2 linked regions of the Prosthecobacter debontii genome follow. The protein of the gene in region 2 interacts with the protein of the main gene of each other region in a pairwise test. Links are inferred from orthologs where the notes say so. Each region holds a gene or a part of one and is shown on either strand. Other genes may lie near its edges. The genes, in order: menB and rfaD.

What was found.
Region 1: the proteins of rfaD (region 2) and menB interact in binary tests that used the Escherichia coli proteins (3 or more experiments, as listed by UniProt). The link is inferred for Prosthecobacter debontii from one-to-one orthologs.

What each region holds. Positions count from the first base shown.
Region 1 is NZ_FUYE01000004.1:236,035-245,652, forward strand. The notes cover bases 1-2,767. They hold menB (1,4-dihydroxy-2-naphthoyl-CoA synthase), read right to left. Parts: upstream 1,907-2,767; coding sequence 1,094-1,906; downstream 1-1,093. Other genes in these bases: B5D61_RS07660 (rhomboid family intramembrane serine protease), read left to right, coding at 78-1,049; B5D61_RS07670 (PfkB family carbohydrate kinase), read right to left, coding at 1,954-2,767. Outside these bases: more of B5D61_RS07670, read right to left, coding at 2,768-2,874; B5D61_RS07675 (OmpA family protein), read left to right, coding at 3,008-4,258; B5D61_RS07680 (hypothetical protein), read left to right, coding at 4,273-5,331; B5D61_RS26180 (hypothetical protein), read right to left, coding at 5,350-5,526; B5D61_RS07690 (ATP-binding protein), read right to left, coding at 5,943-7,373; menA (1,4-dihydroxy-2-naphthoate octaprenyltransferase), read left to right, coding at 7,557-8,624; B5D61_RS07700 (hypothetical protein), read left to right, coding at 8,721-9,618. UniProt on the Escherichia coli protein: Converts o-succinylbenzoyl-CoA (OSB-CoA) to 1,4-dihydroxy-2-naphthoyl-CoA (DHNA-CoA).
Region 2 is NZ_FUYE01000013.1:74,857-84,572, forward strand. Bases 4,260-7,124 are described here. They hold rfaD (ADP-glyceromanno-heptose 6-epimerase), read left to right. Parts: upstream 4,260-5,122; coding sequence 5,123-6,127; downstream 6,128-7,124. Other genes in these bases: B5D61_RS17690 (immunoglobulin domain-containing protein), read right to left, coding at 4,260-4,987; B5D61_RS17700 (hypothetical protein), read right to left, coding at 6,132-6,968. In the rest of the region: B5D61_RS17680 ((deoxy)nucleoside triphosphate pyrophosphohydrolase), read left to right, coding at 1-310; B5D61_RS17685 (hypothetical protein), read left to right, coding at 502-1,017; more of B5D61_RS17690, read right to left, coding at 1,187-4,259; B5D61_RS17705 (sugar phosphate isomerase/epimerase family protein), read right to left, coding at 7,168-8,085; B5D61_RS17710 (COR domain-containing protein), read right to left, coding at 8,330-9,716. UniProt on the Escherichia coli protein: Catalyzes the interconversion between ADP-D-glycero-beta-D-manno-heptose and ADP-L-glycero-beta-D-manno-heptose via an epimerization at carbon 6 of the heptose.

The sequences.
Region 1 (9,618 bases), on a different replicon or contig from region 2:
GTTATGAGTTTGGCGCACGTATGTGTGCTGTTCCAGATTTTCTGTTCGCTCAGTTCACCGCCTCGTTTCTTTACCTCATGTCCATCTACGACCGCGACTACATGCGCTCTGGACCTCCACCTTTTGGGGAGTGGATCCGTGAGAGAACCGCATTCCAGTGGTTGTTTGCCCTGAATGTGATGGTCTTCGTTCTCCAATGGGGATTTGATTTCGCCTGGGTGCGCGATGCCCTCACTCAAGCCCCCCTGCGCCCAGCCGGGGGCATCAGCGTGGATGAATTGGCCGATGGACATTTTTGGACTCCCTTCACCCACCTGTTCGTGCATGCCGGTTGGTGGCCGTTTTTGGGCAACATGCTGCTGCTGTGGTTTGCCGGGCGGCGAGTGCAGGCCCTATACAGTGGCCGCAGCCTCGTCTTCCTCTACTGCATTGCCGGGTTGCTGGGTGCGGCCGTTCAGCTTGCCGTCTCCGCCTACGCGTTGAAAAATACCGGCTCACTGTTGATGGGGGCTTCCGCTTCTGTCTTGGGGCTGGTCCTGGCTTATGCCGTGGCGATGCCGGAGGAGGAAGTACCTCTGCTGGTGATCAGCCAGCGTGCCTTTGCCCGTCTGCTCATGGCCGTCAATGCGGGTGTGGCCGTGCTTCTCCTTACCGGGCACTTGCCCGAATGGGCTCAACTGACGGACTCCAACTGCTTTGCTCATCTAGGTGGTGGCTTGGCCGGTTGGTACTATGCCCGTTCATTGGGTTATGGCCGCGCGCAGAGACCGCGTCCGTATCTGGAATTCCGCGAGCGTGAAACCGTCACCGGCTCATCTCTCCGCCGTCGCCCACAGATGGCCCGCACCCGTCCGGCGGCTCGCCGCCCCGATGTGGATGTCGATCTGGAAGCCGTGCGCCGAGAGAACCCGCAGAACGATCCGCTGGTGGACCTGATGAAGGATGAAGTCGATCCCATCCTCGACAAGATCAACGACCACGGCATGGGCAGCCTCACCGAAGACGAACGCCGCACCTTAGAGAGGGCGAGTCGGCGGTTTACCAAATAAAACACCCCAGGTTTTTTAAACCTGGGGTGTTTGATGTCTTGGTCTTAAGGCAGGCGTGGGAACTTGCTGAAGTCGGGTTTCCGCTTCTCGACGAAGGCGTTTTTACCTTCTTTGGCTTCCTCACTCATGTAGTAGAGCAGGGTCGCATTGCCCGCGAGGTCAAGCAGACCCATCTGGCCATCGCAATCGGCATTGAGGGAGGCCTTGAGGCAGCGCAGCGCCAACGGGCTGTGCTGGAGCATCTCACGGCACCATTGGAGAGTTTCTTCCTCCAGTTTTTCCAGCGGGACGACGGTATTCACCAAGCCCATTTCCAGGGCCTGCTGGGCATCGTATTGACGGCAGAGATACCAGATCTCCCGGGCTTTTTTCTGCCCCACGATGCGGGCTAGATAACTGGAGCCGAGGCCGCCATCGAAGCTGCCGACCTTGGGGCCGGTCTGACCGAAACGAGCGTTTTCGGCGGCGATGGTGAGATCGCAGACGACATGCAGCACGTGACCACCCCCGATGGCGTAACCCGCGACCATGGCGACGACGGGCTTGGGCAGGGTGCGGATTTTGCGCTGCACATCCAGGATGTTCAGGCGCGGCACACCATCATCACCGACGTATCCGGCATTGCCACGGACCTTTTGGTCACCCCCGGAGCAGAAAGCCAAAGGCCCTTCGCCACAGAGAATGATGACGCCGACCTCAGGATCTTCATGCAGGATGTCCAGGGCGATGAGCATCTCCTTCACCGTCTGCGGTCGGAAGGCATTGCGCACTTCCGGGCGATTGATGGTGAGCTTGCCGATGCCGTCGGCGGTCTTTTCAAGCTTGATGTCTTGGAAGGTCTGAATGGTGGTCCACATGGTCGGTGAGCGATGGTTTGGGCAAAAGCAAACGACTGCCAGCTTCGTTAGGCGACGAAGCTGGTGTAGCGCTGAAGCTCGCTGAGACGGCTGGCCACATCATCTTTCGTGACTTTCTGCAGCTTGTGAGTGCTGAAGGCTTCACAGGTGTAGCTGGCGGTCACGCTGCCATGGACCACGGCCTGACGCAGGTCTTCAAAGGAGGGGGTGGTTTTTCCTTGGGAGGAAAGCCAGCCAGCCATGCCGCCGAGGAAGCTGTCGCCAGCGCCTGTCGGGTCGAAGACGGAATCCAGGGGATAAGCGGAGCAGGAGAAGAACTGGTCAGGTGTTTCGCCGAAGAGATAGCTGCCGTGCTCGCCGCGTTTCACGACGACGAAGCGGGGGCCTTTGGCCTGGAGCTTACGTCCGGCTTCGACGAGGTTGGTGGTGCGGGCAAATTCCTTGGCTTCGCCGTCATTGATCACCAGGAGATCGATCTTTTTCAGCACATCGTGCAGGCGCTCATTGGCGATGCTGATCCATAGATCCATCGTGTCTGCCACCACGAAGCTAGCGCCAGTGCATTGCTCCAGCGTCTGGAGTTGGTTGTCCGGGCTCATGTTGGCCAGGACGGCGATTTTGGCTTCAGCGGCGGACGCTGGCACTTTAGGAGCCCAGCTTTCCAGGACGTTGATCCCCACCGCATGGGTGGTTCGGTTGTTCATGTCTTCGTGGTATTCCCCTGTCCAGGTGAAGGAGGCACCGCTGCTACGTTCCAGACCATCCAGCTGAATGCCTTTGCTGCCGAGGAGATTCAAGTGGGCCTCAGGGAAGTCATGTCCGATGACACCCACGATGTGCACGGGCTGGGTGAAAATGCTGGCGGCCAGGGCAGCGTAGGAGGCGGAACCACCGAGCAGATTATCCTGAGAATCCTGAGGCGTTTTGACGTTATCCAGGGCGACGGTTCCGGCGATGATGACTGACATGGGATAATTGAGCGTGTGGAATAGTTCTTGCAGCAGGAGCCCGGATTTTCATAGGTGATCCAGGTCCCAGGGCGGCGGAGTATCCGTTGGCCCTCTCTGGTGTCAATCGTTCATCCCGTTGCTTTCCTCTTCCATGCGTTTTTCGATCTGTCTCATCGCGTTGGCCTTGCTGCCGATGATGATCATCGCTCACGGATGGTTTTATGCGGAAAAGCAGCAGCCAGGCTTGCAAGCTGCCGCACTGGAGGTGTTGCAGACGCATGGCATCAAGGCCGCCGTCGCGGATCTTCGTTATCTGGATCTGCGCATCGCAGGCAATGCTCCCGATGCCACCTCTCTGGAAGCGGCTGAGCAGGCCTTGGCGGTCTTCGGGCCGCTGCGTCTCACGCGAAGCGATTTGGTCATTCCCGCTGCTTTACATACGCAGCTGCAGGGAGCCACCCTGACGATTTCGGGTTGGCTTCCCAAGGACGCACGTATCCAGCATGTCACCCAATTGTTGAACAAGCTTCGGCCGGACCTCACCATCCAGACGGAGGAGGTGAAGTCGCATCCTCGAGTGTTCTGGCCCGAAGGGGAAAAAGCTCCGCTGACCGTGGAGAGCCGCTTACTCGCCCCGCTCGTGGGAAATCTTCGGGTCACTCCGTGGCTTGATCTTCGCCGCGATGCTCAAGGGCTGCATGCGGCAGGGGGGCTACCCGCCACGGGCCTGCGAGGTCAGTTGATGAAGCTGTTGGAGCCTCTCCAGGCTGAGCAACTCCTGGAGAGCACCCACACGATGCCCGCCACCTTCACACAGGATCAGGATGTGATCCCGTTACTTGAGGCTTTTTTTGCGGAACCTGGGCCTCGACACATTCGCTTTGAAGAGGGTGACGGCCCGTTGTTGGAAGGCTCGGCGACACGCCAGTTGGAGGCTCAATGGCTCGCGCTCTTGCGTCCGGTCACCGGTGGCAAACGGGTTCGCTCCCACCTGACATTTTATCCCTCCGTTTTTCATTTGCCGGGGCGCAAGCTGATCTCACCTCTCCCGGCTAAAGTAGCTTCTGAGTTGGCTGAAACACTCCAAGAGACGCCGATATCCTTTTCTACAGGTAGCGCGACCCTGAGCGCCACGGAGCAAGCCCGCCTCGCGGCCCTCACTCCCGCGCTCCTGGCCGCCGGACCTGCGGTGAAGTTGGTCATCGGCGGTCACCTTGACCCAGGCTCCGCTTCTGCTCGGGATCAATCTCTGGCTCTCGCCCGTGCTCGGCAGGTGCTGTCCTTCCTGGTCGAACAAGGCCTGCCAACCAGTGACGTTCTGACCGTCGCCTTTGACTCCGTTCCTCCGGGCTCACCTGGCGCTCTGGCGGCCCCCCACACCGTGGAGATTTTGCTTCGTTGACCTACGCTTTCCTCATGAAATTTGAGATTACATCCCTGGAGACTGAGCCGCTGGTCTATTTTCTCCTTCACAGCGCCATCTTTGTCACAGCGGTGTCATTTATCTTCTTTTTGTTAGGCCTATGGTTCGGGGCCCTGACCTGGGGACGGTATAAGAAAAAGAACCGGATGCAGCAGGAGGAGATGCGTGGTCTGCGTGAAGAAGTGGCAGGATTGAAGCGCAAACTCACGGAGCAAGTCATCCGTCCAGCCACCGGGCCCCTGGGAGAATCGCCGCCAGCTTTGCTCACCGAAGTCCTGCCCAAACCTTCGGAGATTTTTCCGGAGAGGGCGGCCAACTCCACACCCGAACTCACGCCCAAGACAGCATCTGCGCCAGCGCTGACTCTGCCTCCTAGCGCGGGCTCTGCCAAAGCGCCGACTGCCCCCCCACCCGAGGCGACGAAGCCCGCACCTGCAGGGGCTGAGCCGGAGAGTGAAACGACACCTCTACCCTTACCTCTGATCCCTGAGTTGGCCCCGATTCCTGGCATTACCCACCACACGCCGGAGCAGGTGGCGGAACTCCTCAGCCCGCGTGAACCAAAGTCCCCAGATCCTGCGCCTCCACGTGTCACGCGTGAGCTGCCTGAGCCTAATGACGTGGAGCCTTTTTCCTTCCTTTTATCAGATAGCCAGGAAGGGGATTTTCTAGGCTCATCGATGGAACCCGAAGAGCCCCTTGAGGCGGAGGTCGCTCCGCTTTCACCTCTCCACGCCATCGCTCACGCCGAGCCCCCGGCGGAGTCTGTCGAGGCCGTGGCTCCGCCTTCCGTCACCATCCTTCCCGAGGTCGATGCTTCGCTCGGCTTGGTTTATCGTCAGAGCCCTGCCGTGGTGGAGGATCTCACGCGTGTGCGGGGGATTTCACCGGCTCTGCAAAAGCGACTGCAAGAACTGGGCATCTACCGGCTCCAGCAAATCGCGGGATGGAGCCCAGCGCACATCCGAGAGTTCTCACGCCGTCTTGCTTTTAAAGATCGCATCGAGCGTGAACGTTGGGTCGAACAGGCCCGGCGGTTGATGGATGGGTGAGAATTGGATGGGGTATCGTTACCCAATAACCATTCGAAGGAGGCCCAAGAACGAAGCACCATAGGCTGCGACGAGAACCCAGAAGAGAAAGGGATGCTCATGCTGATGCACAAAGCCCTGGATGAATAAGACCGTGCCTTCACGAATCGCATGAATGATCAACCATCCAATGATGGCCAGGAAGGGAATGGCCAAACAATGCGCCGGACTCGACGGAGGACTTTCCGATAATTGCAGACTAGTGACAACCAGGATGGCTCCAATGATACCAATGATCCACGATACACAAAGACTGGCTTTTGATCGTGGAGGCTCGACTACACTATAAATTGAAACTTTCATCCAAAGGCGATCCCCGTGGTGAGATGCAAAAGCCGCTACAATGAAGCTGATTCCAACCACAGCGGAGACCAGGCCTCCGTCAGCAAACAAGCCTGCTCGGGATAAACGTGAAGCCAGCAACCATCCAACGGCGAAACCCACGATGACACCAAAGATCAAATGCAATCCCCAAGCTATCCAATCGGCCTTGAGTGCTGGTGGATGCTTGTCACGCTGCTTGTTAGACATGAGCGTGACCTCGTATCGATTGAGGGTGCCTCGACTCCTTCTTACCGCTCGCGTGATGAAGGTGCGTTGAGGAATTTTTTCACCTCATTGAAGATCCCATCGGGAGCGACCTGTTGAGCATGATCGCGCACGCCTTCGAACCAACTGTTCATGGTCGGTGCGTGACTGCGGGCGACGTTCAGCAGCAGTTCCATGGTGATGGGCACGGGCTGGCCGGTGTGAATGGCGGCCGACAGGGCCAACTCGGCGGCCCGATCAAACACCCATTTCAGATCTGCGCCGGAGAAGCCGCCTGTGGCATCCACCAGGGTCGGGACGTCGAGGTTGGAAATCGGTTTATCCTTGGCGAGGAGACTGATGATCTGGGTGCGCGCGAGGGCATCGGGCGGCTGCACGAAGATGGCTTGATCGAACCGACCTGGACGACGAAACGCCGGGTCTAGAGCCCAAGGCTGATTGGTGGCACCAATGACCAGCACGCGCTGATTTTCCCGCAGACCATCCAGTTCATGGAGAAACTGATTCACCAGATTGCGGAGCTGGCTCTCGCGCACATTGCGGCGATCCTGAGCCAGGGAGTCCAGATCATCGAACACCAATACGCAGGGAGCATTGGCCCGCGCGGTTTCGAAGATCTGATGCAGGTTACGCTCGGTGCTGCCGAAGTAGGGGTCGAAGATCTCATGCAGGCCGACAGAGAGGTAGTTGCAAGGAACTTCTCCCGCGACAGCGCGCAGCACGAGGGTCTTGCCGCAGCCTGGAGGGCCATAGATGAGGATACCGCCACCGGTGCGGCGGCCATAGGCCTTGTAGAGATCGGGATACTGAAGAGGGTAGATGATCTTCAGGCGAATCTCTTCCTTCAGCTCATCCATGCCGCCAACGTCGGCAAACGTGGTTTCAAAGCGATTCGGGTCACCTGGGGTAAAGAAGGTCTCAGGCCGCCAATCGTAGGGAGGCTCTTCCAGGGCGTCGTCGTAAAACTCCTGGGAAGCTTCACCCTCATCCAGGCCGTCATTGGGCATGCTCGGCTCTGCCTGGGTCGGGGTGGCCGGGGAGGTCCGGCGGGCATCCCTGGCGGTGCGGCCGAGTTCACGCTCGAGAGCAGGATCGCTCATGGTGCCGTCGATTTGCGCGGCGAGGTCGAAGTGTTCGATCGCTCGTGCCCGGTCATTTTCACTGAGATAAACACGGCTCAGCAGTAGGTGTGCGGAGGCATCGTCGGGCTCCTGGAGTAAGACACGCTCCGCCCGCACGGCGGCACCGGAGGTATCTCCCTCCATGAATAGGACGCGAGCGATGCCGAGCTGGGCGTCGGTATGATCAGGATCCAGCGCCAACACGCGCTCAAAAGCGATGCGTGCATCCTCGAGTTGCAGCATCTCCAAGCTGGCACGGCCGTAGAGCAGGAGAAGGGAAAGGTTATCGGGCGACTGCTCAAGAGCGTCACGGATGGCCTGAAGAGAAGACATAGCCTATGGGGGAAAGTGGAAGGGCCGGGGCCGCACTCACACCCCATGAAATAAAACCGGCTGGCGTGGGATGCGAGAGATTTCTTTCAGATAGACACGACTTCCACGTTCAGGGTTGAAAACCCGTCTCATCTGGCCCTTCATGCACGCTTACCCCGAATCCTCCGTTCCTCCCGCATCACCATGATTTTTGACTGGATCGCCGCCGCCCGCCCCAAGACTCTCGGTGCCGCTATCGCGCCGGTGGTGGTTGGCTCCGTTTTGGGCTGGAAAATCGGCGGGCAGTGGAGTGGGTGGCTGCTTTTTTGCACCCTGGGCAGCACCATCGCCCTCCAGGTGGCCACGAATTGGTTCAACGATGCCCTGGATTTCAAGAAGGGGGCCGATACCCAGGCGCGCATCGGTCCGCGTCGAGTCACGGCCTCGGGTGCGATCTCAGGTGGTCGGGTCATGGGGGCCGCCTGGTTCATGCTGGTTGTGGCGGCCCTCCTTTCGATCCCGCTCATTCAGGCTCGTGGCATGGCCATTGTGGCGATTGGGATTCCTTCCCTTTACTTCTGCTACGGCTACACCGGGGGCCCCATGCCTCTGGCTTATCGGGGGCTCGGCGAGCTGTTCGTGATTTTGTTTTTTGGTTTCGTGGCCGTGTTAGGTTCAGCCTTTGTGCAGTCGGGCGAGTGGCTGGAGGGCGGTCTTGTGGCGGGTTTTCAGATCGGGTGTCTCTCCACGGTTTTGATCGCCATCAATAACCTGCGGGATCAGGCGGAGGATCGCACCACGGGGAAACGAACCCTGGCCGTGCGTTTCGGCGTCACCTTTGCCCGACTGGAGATCACCTTTCTCATCCTGGCGGCGCATGCGGCAGGGGTGTATTGGTGGCAGCACGACTTCCCCAGCGCCTTCACCACGCCCCTGGCGGTCGTGCCGGTGGGGCTCTTTTTGATCCTGCGTATCTGGACTCACGCGCCCGGGCCGAGCTACAATCGCCTTCTGGCACTCAGCGGCATGCAACTGCTCTTGTTCGCCGGATTGTTTTGCTGGGGCGTATCTAGGGTGAGTTTTAATACTGGGGAAGGGCTCGTTGAGTCAGAACGGAGGTCAGGGCAAGGCGCGAGCGCCGTGCCTATATCCTCTGCGATCTTGGCCCAGCGAAGCAACGCCGCCATGGCCTTCGTTCTGACTCAACCCGGAGGGCCCGTGAGTAAGGTGCCGAATAGCTGTGTTGAACGCCTTGGAGCTATGTCACCATAGCCCCATCGGCGTTCGCCTTGCTCTTCAACACCTTCTCACGGGCGAGCCTCTCCCCAGTATTAAAACTCACCCAAGGACAGACCTGACCTCACTTTGATGGCCGACCAGACCATTTACATCTACGAGTATCTGCTGCGCAGTGGTGTGGCGCTGAATTCAGCCTCGCATCGTCGGGTTTTCCCGGGGGCCTTGATCCGGGTTGGGGCAGGGTATGGCTGTGTGCATCCCTGGCCGGAGTTTGGGGATGCGCCGATTGAGGAGCAACTGCGTCTGCTGGCTCAGGGAGAAACGACACCCGTCACGGAGATGGCGCTGCGCTGTGCCGCCGTGGATGGCGCGGCCCGCGAAGCTGGAGTCAGCCTCTTTGCCGGGCTGGAGATTCCCCGCAGCCATTACTCCTGGAGCTTTGCTCGGGATACACAGCCGCAGTTTGAAAAGCTTCTCGAGGAGGGGTGGCCTGCGCTTAAAGCCAAGGGCTATGCGAACTACGGGGAAACCACGCGCTTTTTGGAAAACTGCGCGCGCCTGTCCGATAATCCCGATCTCCGCTTCCGAGTGGATTTTAACGGCTGTCTCGATGCCCAGGCCTTCCAGAGTTTCATCGAGTTCATGCCCGTGCGTGTGTATCGGCAGTTGGATCTCGTGGAGGACCCCTTTCCGTATGAGGCTCAGGCCTGGGTGCACTGTCGCCAGCGTTGGGGCGTGAAGCTGGCTTTGGATAAAGGCTGGCGCGCTGGCACTGCGGGCTTTGACGCCGTCGTGGTCAAGCCTGCTCGGCGAGATTGGCGCATCGTGGCTGAGACGCACCCGACCAGCCCTCTCATCCTGACCTCGGCCATGGATCATGCCCTCGGCCAGATGTTTGCAGCTTATGAAGCGGCCGTCGCACGCCGAGAGCTCGGAGATCGTATCGGCCTCTGTGGCCTTAGCACGCAGCATCTGTTTGAGCCGGATGCTTTCTTCGAACGCATCCGAGTGCGAGGTGGCTGGATGA
Region 2 (9,716 bases):
GGGGATGTGGGAGTTTCCAGGGGGTAAGATTGATCCTGGCGAAACCGCCGAGGAAGCCTTGCATCGTGAACTGATGGAGGAGCTGGGATGTCAGGTTGTCATCTTAGCGGTAGGTCCACCCGTCGTTCATGCCTATGAATGGGGGCGCATCTGCCTGCATCCCTTCTTATGTGAGCTAGCATCGGCAAGCCCAAAACCCACTGCACATGAGCACAGCGAGCTCGCCTGGGTTTTTAAAAAAAATATTTTGTGCCCCGATCTTGCTCCAGCAGATGTGGCTGTTGTGGCTTGGGTCGAAAACTTGGCCTGACTCCTGCGTTGTAACCTGCTGGTTACAAGAGTGTTGCGTAGTTAGGGTAGCGATGAGGTGGGACCTCAAGCTATGCTAATTACGGCGATATTTAAGACTTATTTATATTTTCACATTTTAAATAAATATCATAAATATTTGATGTTTGATAGTATCTATGACAAAATCCTGACAACTGTTTGAAATTTGCCATGCACACTCCCGCACCGCTTGCCAGTTCCGAAGTCGCTTTCGCCAGCTTTGATCTTGTCAGTTTTGGAGAAATCCTGGTGCCAGATCATCCGCTGCGCTTTGGCTTTCAATATGACGTGGTGCCTTCCCAAACAGGAAGTCAGAATATTATTCTCGCCCTAACAGCCGTGGCAAAAATCCCTGGGACCGAACAGTCTTGCACCCGAGGGTTCGCGGTGAAGGTGGATCTCGTCACTGGAGAGGTTTGGGATCTGTTGAACGACAGTGGCCTCGTCGGCTGGATTGAGCGCCCCATGGACACATTTACCGACGAAGAGCCCATGCTGCTGAACTGGGAGGTGGAGCACTATGGGGCGGCCTTGATCCCGAAACTTCAAATCGGTGGCGAAGTTTTCCTCTATCCTGCCCTCCGTTACACGGATGGGATGGTCATGGATACGGTCGCTGGGCTGGATATTGGCCAAGATCCGGCCTCGACGTTTATGCATCCGGCCGTGTGGAAAGAGTCCCTGTAAGACAGCAAACCTGACCCGCAGCGGACGAATCGAGGCATATTCTATTCTAGGTCGAGGGGATAGACAGGAGGCGTCCCAATGCCGCTGTTTTCACTAGCTCCAGAGCCACAAAAAACCGGATTTCTCGAGGAGAAGCCCGGTTTTGATGGAGTTAGGAGATCGCGCTTGATCAGTGATTCGAATAGATTGAGACGGGATAAGAGACTTTCAGTTTGATCGTTTTCTCCAACTCGTCGAAGTACTGCCATTCATCAAGCAGACTGAATCCTCCTGCGGATGAACCTAGACTGTCCGGTTCACGGATGACGAGGCCTTCACAAGTATGAGAGCGGACCAAAGGCTTGTAATAGGGTTCCCCGGTTTCTTCGTCATAATATTCGTTATATTCGATGAATTTCCCGGAGCCGGAAAAGAGTCCTGTCGCCGCACTGAATTTAACCGACCTCATGCCCGCCGGATTGACTTCTTCAGAGGGATCGAAACGAATGGTATGAGAGGAAGTAAGGGTCGCTGTGGTGGAGCCATAAGGCCCATCGATATAGACATTGAGGGGAGCCTCCACCAAGTTCATCATCAGCCCGCCCAATTCAGGATGGGTTGGTTTGAGGTATTTACCACCGCCAGTGATCGACTGCTGACCATCGAAACTGAGTGGATAATTTTTTTGGCCTTTAAACGACAGGAAGTTTTTCCTCCATCGGAATGAACCGGCGACGGAAGCATTCAAATACTCAGGGCCAGAGGTTCCTGGAAGAAGCTGGAAATCATAGGAATAGCGTCCTAAGTTTTTGTATAGAAAGGTAATGCCGTAGGAGGTGAAATCCTTGGTGACAGGTCCGGACGTGGTGAAGGAAGTGCCGTCGGCCAGTTTGCCTGTTTGGGAAAGAATTCCAGCCGCAGTTGTCGTGACTCGTGCATAACCCGTGCCCTCGGGCATGCTGCCATAGTAGGAACGCGGCATGTTGATATTGAAGACACCCAGATGGGCTGCTCCGAGAGGCGAAGACTTTTGCCAAGGACAATGAAGTGTATAGAAACTTGCAGAGTCCGTCTCAAGGTAACCATCGGAATCATAAGGAATGTCCATGTCTCCAGACAGGGCTTCGGGGGTGACGGAGATGCGTATCGTCGCCAGTCCCGTCTTGGCGTAATAGCCTTTGAGTGAAAGTTCACTGGTTCCTGTGTAAGCATTCGGTTCCTCTCCGGTTGGTACGGAAGTGGTTAACTGCCCTTTGAAAGAGGACTTGATCACTTGGCCATACATTTTGCTCAGGCTGAGTTTACCCGTATAGGCACCCGAGGCTGTGATTTGGATGTCAATCATCCCCTCAGCCTCGCCGGTGTTGAGTGGACCATAAAAGCGTCCACTGATACCATCGCGCAATGGCATGACGTTGAGATTAGTCTTGATCGTGGTTGAACGTCCGATCGGGTTGATGGCGGTGATGGACACCTGGGCCGTGCCCACCTTGGTCGGCACGCCAGAAATGGCTTGTGTTTCCTGGGAAAAGCTGAGTCCTGCCGGCAAGCCTTTCACCTCCAATCCGCTGGCCGTTTCCGGCAAGGGGAGCGGCCATTCATAAGCGACGCCGATGTAAGCGTCGGGCAGGGAAAGTTCATCGAGTGTCGGAACTGAATCGACCACTTTGAGGGTCTGTACTTCCGTGATGAGTGTCTTCTCTCCCAGCCAGATCTGGCAGGTGTAATTGTCGGCATCGACTTCCTCCGCCGTTGTGAAATCAAGTTGCGGTGTGCCAGCTTTGAGACCGGTCACAGGGGTGCTTCCTTTGAACCACTGAAAAGTAAGGCCGGAACCTGCGGTTGGGATGGAAAGGCTGAACTTTTTGCCTTTGCTGGCCACCCATGTCTTGGCTCGGGGATTCACGATGGCCACCTGCATTGGATCACTTTCGGCAGAGCCGACGAGTGTTTTGATGATGGCCTTGTAGTTGCCTGCATCGGCGAGGCTGGCTTCGGAAATGTAAAAGCTGGCTTCGCTCGGCGTTTGGGACTTAATGGCCTTCCCATTTTTTGTCCAAGAAAGGCGATACTCGTAGCGGGTGAGAAAAGTTGGGGAAAGAAAGATCGGCTCTCCAAGGGTAATTAAGACGTCTTGCTCGCCTGCGACGGAGGGATCTGGCAAGACTTTTACCGTGGCAGTCTCACTCGTCTGTTCCCCATCGCTGTTGCTGATCACCACATGATAGGAGCCTTCAATGGAGGGCGTCACATTGGTGAAGCTGTAATTCGAATAGCTAAAATACATGGGTCCCTGGGTGGAAACCAGCTCGTTGTCGCGATACCAGCGGTAAGTGAAGGGCTGGCGACCTGTGACAACGACCGTCAAGCTTGAACTGGAGTTCTGAAGCAGCCCGACTTCTCCCTGAGGGAAGCTGCTGAGGTTCGGCGGCTGACGCACGGTGAGGGTGGCTGTGTTGCTGATTTTTTTGCCCTGACCATTACTCACTTCGACATGATATGAGCCTTCGTTGGAGGTCGTCACCGAGTTAAAAGTATAGCTCGATTGACTCCCGCGGCTCAGCAATGTGGTGCCGTTTTTATACCAGGAATAGATCACAGGAAGGATGCCCGCATGATCCACCGTCACGTCCAAGGTCACGGAGGAACCTACATTGACCGATTGAGACTGGGGCGATTGCGTGATGGTCAGGGCCAGTTCAGGCACGGGGGCTCCAGGATTTAGTCGCAGGGCCGCTAACCCCTGGAGGAAACTCCCCTCGGTCGCCTGGCTGGCGATAACCACTCGCTGAGCCGAGTCTAAGGCGGCCTCGACGACCAAGGCTGCCCCAGTCCCGACCGTGTGAGCCGATAAACCATCGGTGCCCCAGGTGGTATCGACATCACCATTCCATTCAAATCGGCGCAATTTCACTTGGGCTGTGAGGACCCCCGAAGGCTGTCGCCCCACCACCAGAATGCGTCCGTCGGCTTGAATGAGGAGATCGGTGGGCTGGCTCTCACTCCCGCCCAGGGTAGTGACGAGAAATCCATCCTCTGAGAAGGTCGCATCCACGGCTCCATTTGAGCTTCGCCGCGTCAGCACCACGTCGTTGGCTTCTCCTGTCGCAGCATTGGCCACCAGCACCATGATGTTGCCATTGTTATCGAGCGTGAGCGCTTCTACGGATTCCGTGCCCACAGAGGACGCAGAGACGACCATTCGGCCATTGCTGGTGCCCCAGGTTGTATCCGCGATTCCAGCAGTGGTTAACCTGCCTATATAGTGATTGATGCCGCTGCTGGTGCCGCCATAGAGGATCTTACCGTCGGCCTGGAGGCAAACGCAGCGCGCTGTTTGCAGGCCGGCCCCACTGAAAATGTAATAGCCTACGGAGTTCGCAAAGCTGGACTCGTGTGTGCCTCCAGAGGAGAACCGAAGGATCACTCCATCCGTATCTCCGCTGGAGCGGTAGAGATCCGCACTCACCACGATTTTGCCATCGCTTTGGAGGGCCATGCCCGTCACGGTTGGCGCAAAAGTGAAGCTGTAAGAATTGAATGAGAAGGAGCTGTCTATCTGCCCATTACTGAGAAAGCGGGCCACAAACACCGATGTACCGTAATCGCCTGCGACGAGAATCCTTCCCGTTGAAAGCACTTTCACCGCACGGATGGTGTAGTTGTTTGCAGGCAAGGGACTATACAGGGCATAACCATTCGAACCAAACTCGGTGTCGAGATCTCCATTCGATTTGAATTTGGCCAAGACCATTTTGTAACCGGCTCCACCAGCCCAGGAGTGGCCCGCGACGATCACACTATCATCGGGCAAAACAGCGAGCGCTTGTGCTGAGGAGGTGTAGCCTGGCAGGGTGGCGATGGCCTGACCATCCGAGCTAAAGGTGGTATCCGCAGTGCCCGCCGCAGGGGTCTGGCCATAGGTGCTCATCGTAACGAGGCTACAGGCAAATAGACTGAGCAGTGTGCGGAGAGGAGAAAGGCTTCTCATGGGATAGGTGTCCGCCCGTAAAGGATAATTTCAGTGAGGGCAAGATAATTCATTATCCATGTCACAACTCCGCAATCTTCGCCATCCGCTCACCCGTATCTTGCAAACTTGGGCAGTCCTCGCTATCCCCTTGGGATGACCCTTACCCCTGAAAGCCGCATTCTCGTCACCGGTGGCGCCGGATTCATTGGCAGCGCCCTTGTCTGGGAGCTCAACCGCCGCGGCTGCGAAAACATCATCGTTTCAGACCGTCTCTGCACGGACGAGAAGTGGAAAAATCTCGTGCCGCTTCGCTTCCATGATTATGTGGATGGTGGGGATCTGGAGAAGCACATCCGCACCTCCCCCGACAGCCTGGGCCACTTCGATGTGATCTTGCATCTGGGCGCCTGCTCGGCGACCACCGAGAAGGATGCGGACTACCTGATGCGCAATAACTATGAGCTGACCAAGATCCTGTGTCAGTGGGCCCTGAGCCATGGCACGCGTTTCGTGTATGCCTCCTCAGCCGCTACCTATGGCGATGGTGAGTGCGGGATGGATGATCAGATGGCGGACCTGCATTGCCTGCGCCCGCTGAACATGTATGGTTATTCCAAGCACCTCTTCGACCTGCACGCCAAGCGCACGGGCATGCTCAACCAGGTGGCGGGCATGAAATACTTCAATGTCTATGGCCCGAACGAAGACCACAAAGCCGACATGCGCAGCGTGGTGCATAAGGCCTATGGGCAGATCCTCAACACCGGAAAGGTGCAGCTCTTCAAATCCCATCGCCCCGACTACAAGGACGGGGAGCAGATGCGTGACTTCCTCTATGTGAAGGATGCCATCCAGATGACCCTCCATTTGGCTGAAAACACCGGAGCCAACGGTCTCTTCAATCTTGGCTCCGGCCAAGCCCATACGTGGGTGCAACTCGTGCAGGCCATCTTTGCCGCCCTGGGTAAGGAGCCTAACATTGAGTTTGTGGAGATGCCGGAACACCTCAAATCCAAATACCAGTATTACACCTGTGCAGACATCGCCAAGCTGCGCAGTTCCGGTTACACCCAAGAGCTTTACACTCTGAATGAAGCTGTGCGCGACTATGTGCAGGGCTATCTGATCGGTGACAAGCGCCTCGGTGACGAGGCCTGATCCTCTAACGCTGCGGTTGCTCGTCCCGTTGAGGTTCGGGCCTTGGTTTCACATCTGGCGAACCTGGGCCTGGACCACCGTCCTTATTGCCATCGGCGGCACGACGCTCGCGGGCGTTTTGGAACTCTTTGAAAATCGCTTCCCGATACACCTCGCGCAGCTTCTGGGTGGCTTGGACGCGTTCTTCGCCTGTGGAGCTTTCCAGCTTGGCCAGGGCTTCCTGCACCTGGGGGAAGGTCATCACGCGCTCATGCAGCTTGCGGGTTTCGTCCCGGCGTTCAGGTCGGGAAAAACTCTGCAACTCCATGCCCATGCGCCGCACCATCACCTTCGGAAAGTCAGGGGAGTCGGTGGCGGGGAGTCGAGGCAGCTCTCGCGGATCGAAGTGATCTTTCGGCTCGATGCGTTCGAGGATCGCCGCGGCTTCGGGGTCGATCTTGGTTAGGGATTCCCGGATCGTATCGCGCATCTCCTCATTGGCACGCATGGCCTTATCTTTGGCCGCGATCACCTCGGGGCGGCTCCAGACTTTATCCAGGGCCTCACGCACGCGCTTTTTATCTTCTTCCGGGAGTTTATCAAAGGCGTCATGGCGCATCGGGGGGCGGCCACCAAAGCCGGGCATGCCACTGCCGCCTCCACCACGTCGGTCGCCACGATCCCCCCCTCGGTCCCAGTCCCGCTTGGAGTCACGCTCGCCGCCTTTTGGGGGCCCGAAGTGGGGCGGCGGTGGGGGCATGCCTTCACGGTCCCCCTTCGGCGGTGCGGCCGGTGGTTCGGCGTGCAGAGCCGTCGCAGTCAGAAGCGTCAGCAGGGCAGGGAGAGCCAGGAGAGATTTCATGCGGGTAGTTTTCATGGGATCGCTAGGGGTGCAACCTCGGAACCCGAGTTCCCGAAGTTCAGTCTCCATGAACCCGGCTCAGTCCTCAGAGTTGCGCAGGGTCTGACTCTTTCTGCCACGGCACCGGCCCGAAGAAAAAGCCGCGCTCGTTCAAGCGCGGCTTCAGGTGGCTGTCGTCGTCAGACGTCGGCCCGAGGGATCAGCCCAGCTTGGCGCCTAGCTTGTTCAGCATGGCTTCGAGCTGCTTGCCGTATTTGATGTAGCTGTCGTATTGCTCCTTGGCCTTCTGCTCAGGGGAGAGATCATCGGCGGCACCGGCTCCGTGGAAGACTACGGCCACGTGGGGCTCGATGCTGATGTAGCCTTCATAGCCGGTCTCCACGAGGTCCTTCATGATGCGCTCCGTCTGGCCTTCGCCTTCGCCTGGGTAGGTGTAAACCGCGTCATTTTTGGCCTTGTCCCAGATGCCATCTTTCACGTGTACGTGTGCCATGAAAGGCTTGATTGCCTGATACATGGCCCAGGCGTCCTGCTTCTGGCCGGGGCGATCACGGTCATCGATGAAGACCGGGTTACCGGTATCAAACACCCACTTCATCCCTGGCACCGCCTCGGCCATGCGCTGCACGTAGGTCGGGCTCATGCCACCCCAGTTCATGCAGTTTTCGTGAACGACGGTCAGACCGGCATCGGTAAAGCGCTTGTTGATCTCGATCATGCGTTTGATGCGCTCCGGAGCGAATTGCTCTTCTAGATCCTTGCCCGCGTCGTCCTTGCAGACGGCATAGGACATCACGCGAATCAGCTTGGCCCCCAGCTTCTGCATGCGTGGGATGGCGCGGCTGATCTCCGCCTCGGTGATGCTGAAGTCATCGGTGATCTTCTTGGCCCAGTTACCGATCAGGGAGCCAAAGCCGCTCACCTTCATGTTCTTCTCGGCCAGGCGTGCCACGACTTTGTCGAAAACCGCGTCAGGGATCTCATGCAGGTTCCCCTTCACACCGTCGAACTCCACCACACGGGCCTCGATGCTGTCCCAGCCAAGTTCCTGGTGGGCCTGGATTTGCACGTCCAGAGACGCGCCTGCTTCATCTGCGATGCCGGTGAGTTTGATCATGGTTTAGAAAAACGGGGGTTGGGGGTGAACTGAAAGGATACGAAAGGAAAGGGAACCCATTCTTTAGAGGCATATACGCCCCCTGGCAAGTCACCGTGGCAATACAGAAAGCGCCTGAAGGTGTCGTTTGGTGTTGGGAGCCCAGACCAAACCCTTGCGCTTTTGGGGCTGGGGCGGTGATTTTTGGAGTGAGTTAACTCCTCCGACTAATCTGTATACGGGCTGTGCAGGCTACTTTCGGGGATCACATCTTCCTCCGTTTCTCTACGGCTTTGCGGATGGAGCCTTCGACTTCCACCCATGCTGTCGATGGGTGATCGAAGTGAAAGATACACTTGGCATCTCGGGTAGCGCATTGGAGCTTCTTGAGTTGGGATTCCAGGGCGTGAGTAGTATCTAAATCGGAGCGTTCCAGCGGCACCCAGATCACGCTGCATTCGTTTTTGTCGGAGCGTTCCAGGGCAATGCGTAGTTCCGTTTCCTGGATGAATTTCGAGACTCTCGCGGCGGTGGTATAAAACAGCAGCACGATATCGGCTTTGTTCAGGGCATCGAGTATACCTGTCTCCCAGCATTCCCCGGCGATGAGATCGCGATCCTGCCAAACCTGGATGTAACCGCGCTGGCTCAGTAGCGTCAGGTGCGGCTTGATCGGAGCGATCTCCTTTTCATTCGCATGGGCATAGCTGATGAAGAGTTGCATGCGCTTCTCGGGTTCGGGCCCGGTGGCGATGCGCGACTCTTTGCTTTCCACCGTGTCCAGGGTTTCCACAACGGGCAGCTTGATGCGTTTGGCTTCGGCTCCTTCGCCCACGGTGATCTTCATCGTGTCGTCTTCATCTCGCTCAGCCAGTCGCAGGTCTTGCATGGCGACCCACTTTTCCGGGTCATTCACCGCCTGCACTTCCTCGACTGCGGGCACCTTCCCATGCAAGGTCACGAGATGGGATCGGATGATGTCAAACAAACCCTGCCTCTGCTCATCGGGGCCGCCGATCACTTCCACGGTGGTTTGCCTTTGCGAGCGATCCAGCCGCACCAGAGCTTGGCAACCATTCCACACCAGCACCACGCCACTGCGCCAGCGCCATTCGGGGTGAGGTTGGCTCAGTTCATGGGTGCGCACGATCAGGCGAGGCAGCAGCCCTGGTGGCAAAGCTTCGGGGTAGGTATAGCGCAGTCTCTTGACGTCTTTGCCACGGAACTCCATGAACGCCGCAGGCTGAACCTCCGGCAACAGTTCGGGAATGAGCCAGCGCGTTGGCTCGGCGTCTTTGGTTGTAGGCAGGGCAAAGGCCACTTCAAATTTCTCCATCAGCTCCAGCACAAAGCCATGTTTCTCGGCGGGGTAATCCTTGGCCAGTAGTGCTTTCGCTAACCAACTCTTCTCCAACACGCCGCAGCAGTCTTGCTTCTGCGCATAACGTAGCAGGCCGTAAATGCCCTCCGTCACCCACTGCGGTTTCAGCACGCTGGTGTGTTTCAGCCGATGATGATCGCGGAAGTTCAGGGCAATGCCTAGCCGGTGCAGGTTTTGGGCGAGGCTGTCCTGCTGATCCTCTTCGGGCACATCGTGCCTAGTGCAGAGCTTTTGATAATCCTTGTAGTCCAGATAGCTCTCCTCAGTCTGC